2 linked regions of the Chelativorans sp. AA-79 genome follow. The protein of the gene in region 1 interacts with the protein of each later gene in a pairwise test. Links are inferred from orthologs where the notes say so. Each region holds a gene or a part of one and is shown on either strand. Other genes may lie near its edges.

What was found.
Region 2: the proteins of leuS (region 1) and ligA interact in binary tests that used the Escherichia coli proteins (3 or more experiments, as listed by UniProt). The link is inferred for Chelativorans sp. AA-79 from one-to-one orthologs.

The regions. Positions count from the first base shown.
Region 1 is NZ_CP120361.1:607,977-612,457, forward strand. What follows is about bases 745-3,929. They hold leuS (leucine--tRNA ligase), read right to left. Parts: upstream 3,561-3,929; coding sequence 945-3,560; downstream 745-944. Other genes in these bases: lptE (LPS assembly lipoprotein LptE), read right to left, coding at 745-919; PVE73_RS03055 (YggS family pyridoxal phosphate-dependent enzyme), read left to right, coding at 3,688-3,929. In the rest of the region: PVE73_RS03040 (1-acyl-sn-glycerol-3-phosphate acyltransferase), read right to left, coding at 1-254; more of lptE, read right to left, coding at 389-744; more of PVE73_RS03055, read left to right, coding at 3,930-4,365.
Region 2 is NZ_CP120361.1:2,215,803-2,220,076, forward strand. Bases 550-3,527 are described here. They hold ligA (NAD-dependent DNA ligase LigA), read left to right. Parts: upstream 550-971; coding sequence 972-3,083; downstream 3,084-3,527. Other genes in these bases: PVE73_RS10700 (AzlC family ABC transporter permease), read left to right, coding at 3,177-3,527. In the rest of the region: DNA repair protein RecN, read left to right, coding at 1-292; more of PVE73_RS10700, read left to right, coding at 3,528-3,902; PVE73_RS10705 (AzlD domain-containing protein), read left to right, coding at 3,899-4,204; PVE73_RS10710 (aminopeptidase P family protein), read right to left, coding at 4,201-4,274. UniProt on the Escherichia coli protein: DNA ligase that catalyzes the formation of phosphodiester linkages between 5'-phosphoryl and 3'-hydroxyl groups in double-stranded DNA using NAD as a coenzyme and as the energy source for the reaction.

The DNA of each region.
Region 1 (4,481 bases):
ATATAGAGCATGGCGCCCCAGCCGGAGAGCGCGGCGATCTCGTCGGCCATCGCCACCGCCTGGCTATAATGGAAATGGCGGTAGATAAGGGGGCGCGCCAGCGGCCAGAGCGGGTGCTGGGAGAGATGAACGGTGCGTTCGGCGATCAGTTGATCGACGACATGGGAAGGTGCCTCCGCCGCTACAGCCGGTCGCTTTAGAATGCGACTTCCGACCACTCCGGCAACCGACATCAGCGTCGTATGAAAGGCCATGGGCGAAGCACTCCGTTGGGGCTGTTTCACCGAAATCTATGACGGCGCAATGACAAGCCTACTCAAGACGCGAAGCCGAACCTTGTTCCTCGGGACAATCGTTTGTTGTCGTACGGCATCATATCACAACCCCGTCATTGAAGATTGAGGCGGGCCATGTCCTGGGCCACGGCAAGGCGCAAAAGCTCCGCCAATTCGCGGGCCGCGCGGTCTTCCGCGTCGCGCTGGGCGCGGAGCACGGCAAATTCCTGCAACGGCCGGTCGAAGGCCGACATGACCTGCCGGTTGCCCTGCGCGACAGGCTCGCCAGTAGCGGCCTCCGTCAGGCGATAGGTGGCGATCAGGGTCACCGTGCCGGCGGTCGGCTCGTTCTCGTGCGCCCTTTGCACCTCGGCCGCCGATCCCACGCTGAGAACCACAGAAAGGTCCAGGTTGTAGCGAGGCGCGACAGGTTGCGCAGCGCCGCCGTGAAGCAGGAAAATCAGCTCGTTGCGCACTTCCTGCGCATAACGGGTGCTGACGGGATTGACCGCGACGGAGGCGAGGGAGGCCGTGGTCTGCCGGCCGGGAACGCCTTCCTGCGTCGCGAGCAGCGGGCGTACGGTGCAGCCGGAGGCCATCGCCAGCATTAACGCGGCCCCTGCCGCCGCAGCGGCGCGAATCATCAATTTCACCAAGCTGGCCCTCCGCTCAGGCAACCACATTGACGATTCGCTGCGGAACGACAATCACCTTGCGCGGAGCAGCGCCGTCCAACGCCTTCTGCACGAAATCGAGTTCCAGAACCGCCTTTTCCACAGCAGCTTGATCCGCCTCGCGCGCGATTGTCAAATCACCGCGTTTCCTGCCGTTGATCTGCACGGGCAGCACGATCGTATCGTCCACCACGAGCTTTGGATCGTAGTCCGGCCAGCGGCTGGCCGCGACGAGGCTGTTGCCGCCGACGCGGGCCCAGCACTCCTCCGCGAGATGCGGCATGAAGGGCGCGATCAAGCGAATCAGGATCTCGACCGCCTCTCGGGCCGCCGCGCGGGTGTCCCCGTCCGCACTGCCGAGATCGGAGAACGGCGCCTGCAGTTCGTTCACCAGTTCGTGGATGCGTGCGATGGCGCGGTTGAAGGCAAGCCGCTCGATATCCTCGCCCACCGCCTTCAACGCCTTGTGCGTGGGTTTGGAGATGACGACAGCACCGCCCTCGCGCACGACCATGGGGGTGACACCTTCGATCGCGGGTGCGGCCTCCGTCACGAGACGCCATACCCGCTGCACGAAGCGATGCGCGCCGGTCGCACCCTCGTCCGTCCATTCCACGTCGCGTTCGGGCGGCGAATCGGAGAGCATGAACCAGCGCGCCGTATCTGCGCCGAAGGATTCGGTGATGTCCTCGGGGCTCACCGTGTTCTTCTTCGATTTCGACATTTTTTCCAGGGAACCGATCGCGGCGGGCGTTCCGGTCGCGATCTCGATCGCCCTTCGCTCACCGCCTTCGCTTTCGATCCGCACTTCGGCGGGCGAGAGCCAGCGGCCATCCTCTGCACGGTAGGTTTCGTGCACCACCATGCCCTGCGTGAACAGTCCCTTGAAGGGCTCCGCCAAATCCAGATGGCCGGTATCGCGCATGCCCCTGACGAAGAAGCGCGAATAGAGCAGGTGCAGGATCGCGTGCTCGATCCCGCCGATATACTGGTCTACCGGCAGCCAGCGGTTCGCCAGGTCCTTCTCCACCGGGCCGTCGGCTTGCGGGGAGGTGAAGCGCGCGAAATACCAGGACGAATCGACGAAGGTGTCCATCGTGTCCGTCTCGCGCCGCGCGTCGCCGCCGCATTTCGGGCACTTCACATGCCGCCAAGTCGGATGACGGTCGAGCGGGTTGCCCGGCTTGTCGAAGTCGATATCGTCCGGCAGCTTCACCGGCAGATCCTCTTTCGGTACGGGCACCACGCCGCACGCATCGCAGTGGATCATGGGGATCGGGCAGCCCCAGTAGCGCTGGCGCGAGACACCCCAGTCGCGCAGGCGGAAGTTCACCTTGCGCCCGGCCACGGGCCGGCCGTCGAGCGTCTCCTTCTCCAGCCGGTTTGCCACCTCCTCGAACGCACGCTTGTTCGACATGCCGTCGAGGAAGCGCGAATTGATCATCAGGCCATCGTCCGAATAGGACTCTTCCGTGATCTGGAAGGTGGCCGCATCCGCCCCCTCCGGCATTACGACCGGGATCACCGGCAGGCCGTATTTGTTGGCGAAGTCGAGGTCGCGCTGGTCGCCGGACGGACAGCCGAAAATGGCGCCCGTGCCGTATTCCATCAGGACGAAATTCGCCACGTAGACCGGCAGCGTCCACTCGGGGTCGAATGGGTGCCTCACGCGGATCCCGGTATCGAGACCCACCTTCTCGGCCGTTTCCAGGACGGCCGCGGACGTCCCCATATGCCGGCACTCCTCGATGAAGGCGGCAAGGGCCGAGTTCCCTTCCGCCGCTTTCTTCGCCAGCGGATGGTCCGGCGCGACCGCCATGAAGGAGGCGCCGAAGATCGTGTCAGGTCGAGTTGTATAGACCTCTAGACAATTTTCGCCCTCTGGTGCGGTACCTTCCACCAGCGCCCAGCGGATCGACAGGCCCTCCGAGCGGCCGATCCAGTTGCGCTGCATCAGGCGCACCTTTTCCGGCCAGTGGTCCAGCGTGTCTATCGCTTCGAGCAGGTCTTCCGCGTAATCGGTGATCTTGAAGAACCACTGCGCAAGTTCCCGGCTCTCCACCAGCGCGCCGGAGCGCCAGCCGCGCCCGTCGATCACCTGCTCGTTGGCGAGCACCGTCTGGTCCACCGGGTCCCAATTGACCTTGGAGGTCTTCCTTGCGACCAGCCCTCTCTCGTGGAAATCGAGGAAGAGCATCTGCTGGCGGTGGTAGTAGTCCACGTCGCAGGTGGCGAACTCGCGGCTCCAGTCGAGCGACAGGCCCATCATCTTGAGCTGCGAGCGCATGGTGGCGATGTTCTGGTAGGTCCATTCCTTCGGATGAACCTTGTTCTGCATGGCCGCGTTTTCGGCCGGCATGCCGAAGGCGTCCCACCCCATGGGATGGAGAACGTTGAAACCCTTGGCACGCTTGTAGCGAGCCACCACGTCGCCCATCGTGTAGTTGCGCGTGTGGCCGATATGGATGCGCCCGGAAGGATAGGGGAACATCTCGAGCACGTAATAGGTTGGCCGCCCGTCGTCGCTTTTCGTTTCGAAAAGGCGCGCTTCCTCCCACGCCTTCTGCCAGCGGGGTTCGGATGTGCGCGGATTGTAACGTTCGGTTGCCATGCCCGGTTTTTCACATAAAAAGAACAAAGAAATTTCCGGCGGACCTTCACCACGGTTTGTGACGACCGTCAACTCCGCGCGGTGATTCGCGCCAGCCTAAAGCGTGTCAGAGGATTTCGCCCAACTCATGATCGATGCCGCTCGCAATCTATATATGGTCAAGGAAAGGATTGCCCAAGCCACCCGCGAGGCGGGCCGTGCGCCCGAAGACGTCAGGCTCGTGGCCGTCTCGAAGACGTTCCCCGCGGATGCGATTCTTCCTGTGATCGAGACCGGCCAACGCGTTTTCGGCGAAAACCGCGTGCAGGAAGCGCAAGGCAAATGGCCGGCATTGAAGGAGGCCCATTCCGATATCGAGCTTCATCTCATCGGGCCGCTCCAGTCCAACAAGGCCAAGGAAGCCGTCGCGCTGTTCGACGTGGTCGAAACCGTAGACCGCGAGAAGATCGCGGCCGCACTCGCAACCGAGATGGCGAAGCAGGGCCGCCGCCCGCGGCTTTACGTGCAGGTCAACACCGGACTGGAGGAACAGAAGGCCGGCATCGACCCGCGCGAGGCCGTGGCGTTCGTGACGCGCTGCCGCGATGTGCACGGGCTCGTCATCGAGGGGTTGATGTGTATCCCGCCCGTGGACGAGAATCCGGGGCCCCATTTCGCGCTGCTCGAAAAGCTCGCGCGCGAGGCAGGCGTGGAGAAGCTCTCCATGGGCATGTCCGGCGACTATGAGACGGCCATCGCGTTCGGGGCGACCAGCGTGCGTGTAGGCTCGGCGATCTTCGGCAACCGGCCTTATTTCGCGGGCTGAACCAAACGGTCAGGCGGTATCGTCGTCATCGCCGCTGCGCTTCGCCGTGGTTCAGACATGGATCCTCGGGTCGAGCCCGAGGATGACGAATGCATGGAAGCTTCCGCTTATCGTCG
Region 2 (4,274 bases), 1.6 Mb from region 1 along the record:
TACCGGCGTTGGCGGGGCGGTGGCGGATGCGATCGGCCAGCGGCTTGCACGGCTCGCGCAGCGCATCCAGGTTCTCTCCGTCACCCACGCGCCGCAGGTCGCCGCCCGCGCCAACACGCATTACCTCATCGCCAAATCCGGTGGCCACGACCGCGTCACCACCGGGATTGCCGTCATGGATACGGCCCAACGGCAGGAGGAGATCGCGCGCATGCTCGCCGGCGCCACCGTGACGGACGAAGCCCGCGCCGCCGCCGAACGCCTCCTGCGCGAAAACGCGGCTCTTGCGTAGCGGCGGCTCTTGCGGCTGGCCATGCCGCATGACCGTCAGCCAGAAGCGCGGCCCGATCCACACGGAGGTCACAAACGACTTCAGCCGGCGTGTTTTCGAGCACAAGTCTGGCGAAGGCTCCGGTTTCACATGGCGTCCAGCACCTCGTCTGTTATGTGGAGCATTTCGATATCCGCGATGCGATCCAGCGGGAAAAGTCCCTCAAGCGCTGGCCGCGCCAATGGAAGGTCGGACTGATCGAGAGCGCTAATCCCGAATGGCACGAGCCGATGCGCGGGATCGGGTGGTGATTTTGTTGGGCGTTGCGACTGGCCTCCGGAGTGGGCCGGGAGCGCCGGCGACCATGATTACTGTTCAGGCATGGATCCTCGGGCTTGACCCGAGGATCCATGCCTGAACATCGAAACTTCACCAGCGGTCGAGGAAGAGAGTCATAGGTAGTCGGGACAGACGCCGGCGGGACGCATTGGGAGCGCCTTTTTTAATTTTGTGGCGTGAACGGTGCGCCCCGCTTCCCAATCCCCTTCAATGGCCAGACGCGAAAGCGGGCGTGGCAAGAATGGTGCTTGCCTGGAGACAATCACATGCCATCGGATGGCGGGAGAGAGGTTACCTGCGGCTTGAGCGGCCGGCCCCAAAAGCCATATGGTGGTGGCCCAACGAATCCGGATCGCCACCCATGACCACAGCCATGATCCCCGTCGACGAGCTGACGGAGGAGCAAGCCAAGGAAGAGCTGGCCCGTCTCGCAAGCGAGATCGCCAAGCACGACAGCCTCTACTTTTCCGAGGATGCGCCGGAAATCTCGGATGCCGAATATGATGCGCTGCGCCGGCGCAATCTCGCCATCGAGCAGGTCTTTCCACTGCTCGTCCGCGAGGATTCGCCGTCGCGTCGGGTCGGCGTGGCCGCCACCGAGAAGTTCGAGAAGGTGCGGCACAAGGTGCCGATGCTCTCGCTGGACAACGCATTCACCGACGAGGACGTGGTCGATTTCGTGGGGCGCATCCGTCGTTTCCTCAAGATGGAGCCGCATGCGCCTATCGCCATGACGGCGGAGCCCAAGATCGACGGGTTGTCCCTCTCGATCCGCTATGAGAATGGCCGGCTGGTCTCCGCCGCCACGCGCGGTGATGGGCAAGTGGGTGAGAACGTCACCGCCAACGCCCGCGCGGTGGCCGATATCCCCAATGTGCTTTCCGGCGACTTTCCTGAAATCCTCGAAGTGCGCGGGGAGGTCTACATGACCCACCGCGACTTCCTGGCGCTCAACCAGCGCCAGCAGGCCGAGGGCAAGCAGACCTATGTGAACCCGCGCAACACGGCGGCAGGCTCGCTGCGCCAGCTCGACCCGTCGATCACCGCCGCCCGCCCGCTCAAATTCTTCGCCTATGCCTGGGGCGAGGTGAGCGAGATGCCCGCCACCACGCAAACTGGCATGGTCGAGGCGCTCAAGAGCTACGGCTTCCCCACCAACGAGCTGATGTGCCTTTGCGAGCGCGCGCAGGAACTCCTGAAGCATTACCATGCCATAGAGGAGCAGCGCGCCACTCTGAGCTACGACATTGACGGCGTCGTCTACAAGGTCAACGACCTGGCGCTGCAGCAGCGCCTCGGCTTCGTCTCCCGCAGCCCGCGCTGGGCCATCGCGCATAAGTTCCCGGCCGAGAAGGCCTTCACCATCCTGCGCGGCATCGACATCCAGGTGGGCCGCACCGGCGCGCTGACGCCGGTGGCGCGCCTGGAGCCGGTCACGGTGGGTGGCGTGGTGGTCACCAACGCCACGCTGCACAATGCCGAGGAGATCGAGCGGCTCGGCATCAAGATCGGCGATACGGTGATCGTGCAGCGCGCGGGCGATGTCATCCCGCAGATCCTTGGTTACGCCGAGGACCGCCGTCCGCCGGACGCAAGGGAATTCGACTTCCCCACCGTCTGCCCTTGCGAGTTGAAGACGCCCGTCGTGCGCGAGGGCACGGCAGGCGGAGGGGAGGGAGTGGTGCGGCGCTGCTCGGGCGAGTTCGCCTGTCCGTTCCAGCGCATCGAGCATCTGCGCCACTTCGTCTCCCGCCGCGCCTTCGACATCGAGGGGCTGGGCGAGAAACAGATCGAGTTCTTCTTTCACGATCCCGACCTGCCGGTCAAAAGCCCGGCCGACATCTTCACCCTCGCCGGGCGCGACGAGCGCAGCCTGAAGAAGCTCAAGGACAAGGACGGCTGGGGCACGGTCTCGGCCGGCAATCTCTTCGCGGCGATAGAGGCGCGGCGCACCATCCCGCTCGACCGCATGATCTACGGCCTCGGCATCCGCCATGTGGGTGATCGCACCGCGGTCACGCTCGCGCGTGCCTATGGTTCGTGGCAGTCGTTCCACGATGCCGCTCTTGCGGTCGCGGGCGGCGATCTTGGCGCGCGCGAGGACATGGACGCGCTGGAGGATATCGGCGACGCGGTCATCGACGCCATCGCCACCTATTTCGCCGAGGAGCACAACCGCAGGCTCGTGGAAGCGCTCGCCGCGCAGGTGAATGTGCTCGAAGCCGAGCGGCCCGCCACGGATTCGCCCGTGGCGGGCAAGACGATCGTGTTCACCGGTGCGCTCGAGCGCATGTCGCGCGACGAGGCCAAGGATATGGCGGAGCGGCTGGGTGCCAAGGTGGCCGGCTCCGTCTCGTCCAAGACCGATCTCGTCGTGGCCGGCCCCGGTGCCGGTTCAAAGCTCAAGAAGGCGGCTGAACTCGGCATCGAGGTGATCGACGAGGATGCGTGGTTCCGGCGGATCGGCGGGTAATCGCCGAACCATCAGCCACTTTCATCCTTCCCTCAAGGAAATTGATGTGACGGGTCAGCGCTGCTGACCTATGTATCCGCACTGGAGGCTTCCATGACCGCAGAAAGCTTTGCCGAGCCGCGACCGTCGGACGATTTCCTCGCCGGTGCGCGGGCAAGCGTTCCCGTCGTGCTGGCGGTCGTGCCGTTCGGGCTTCTTTTCGGCGCGCTGGCGCTGGAGCATGGGCTTTCCACCTTCGAGGCCGTGCTGATGAGCGCGGCCATCTATGCCGGCGCCAGCCAGATGGTGGGCATCGATCTCTTCGGCACGAAGATTGCTCCGTGGGTGATTGTGCTCTCCATCGTCGCCGTCAATTTCCGCCACGTGCTCTATTCGGCCACCATCGGCCGGCATCTCGCACACTGGACGCCGCTGCAGCGTCTGGTCGGCTTCTTTTTCCTCGTCGATCCGCAGTTCGCCGAGGCGGAGCAGCGTGTCGAGCGTCGTCAGCCGGTCAGCTTCGCCTGGTATATGGGGCTCGCGCTTCCGGTTTATCTCTGCTGGGTCACCGAATCCTGGCTCGGCGCGCTTTTCGGGCGCTTCATCCCCGATGCGCGCACGTTCGGCCTCGATTTCATCCTGCCGATCTACTTTCTCGCCATGGTGATGAGCTTCCGCAAACGCCCCTTGTGGCTACCGGTGGTGGGCATCAGCGCCGTGGTCTCCATCATCGCCTATCGGACGGTGGGCTCGCCCTGGCACGTTTCCATAGGCGCGCTTGCCGGCGTCCTCCTCGGTGCGCTGCTCGCGCCTTCGACGTCCAAGGAGGAGAAGCCGTGAGCGCCACCACGACGTTCTGGATCATCATCGCCGGCGCTGTCCTCACCTATCTCACGCGGGCAGGCGGCCACCTCGTGCTCTCCCGTTTCGAGCGCATCCACCCGCGCGTGGAAGCCGGGCTCAACGCCGTGCCCGCAGCGGTGCTGACGACACTCGTGGCGCCCGCCGCTATGGAAGGCGGGCCGGCGGAGATCGCGGCCCTCGTCACCGGTGCCGCCATCTCGCTCCTCGGCGGCGGCATGATGACGATCTTCTTCTCCTCCGCCGCGGTGCTGATCGCGCTAAGGCACGTCTTGGGCTAGAGCGGCGCAGTTGCCTTCTCCAGCCACGCCGAGGTCGGCCCATCGACCAGCGGACCGATCGCTTCGAAGA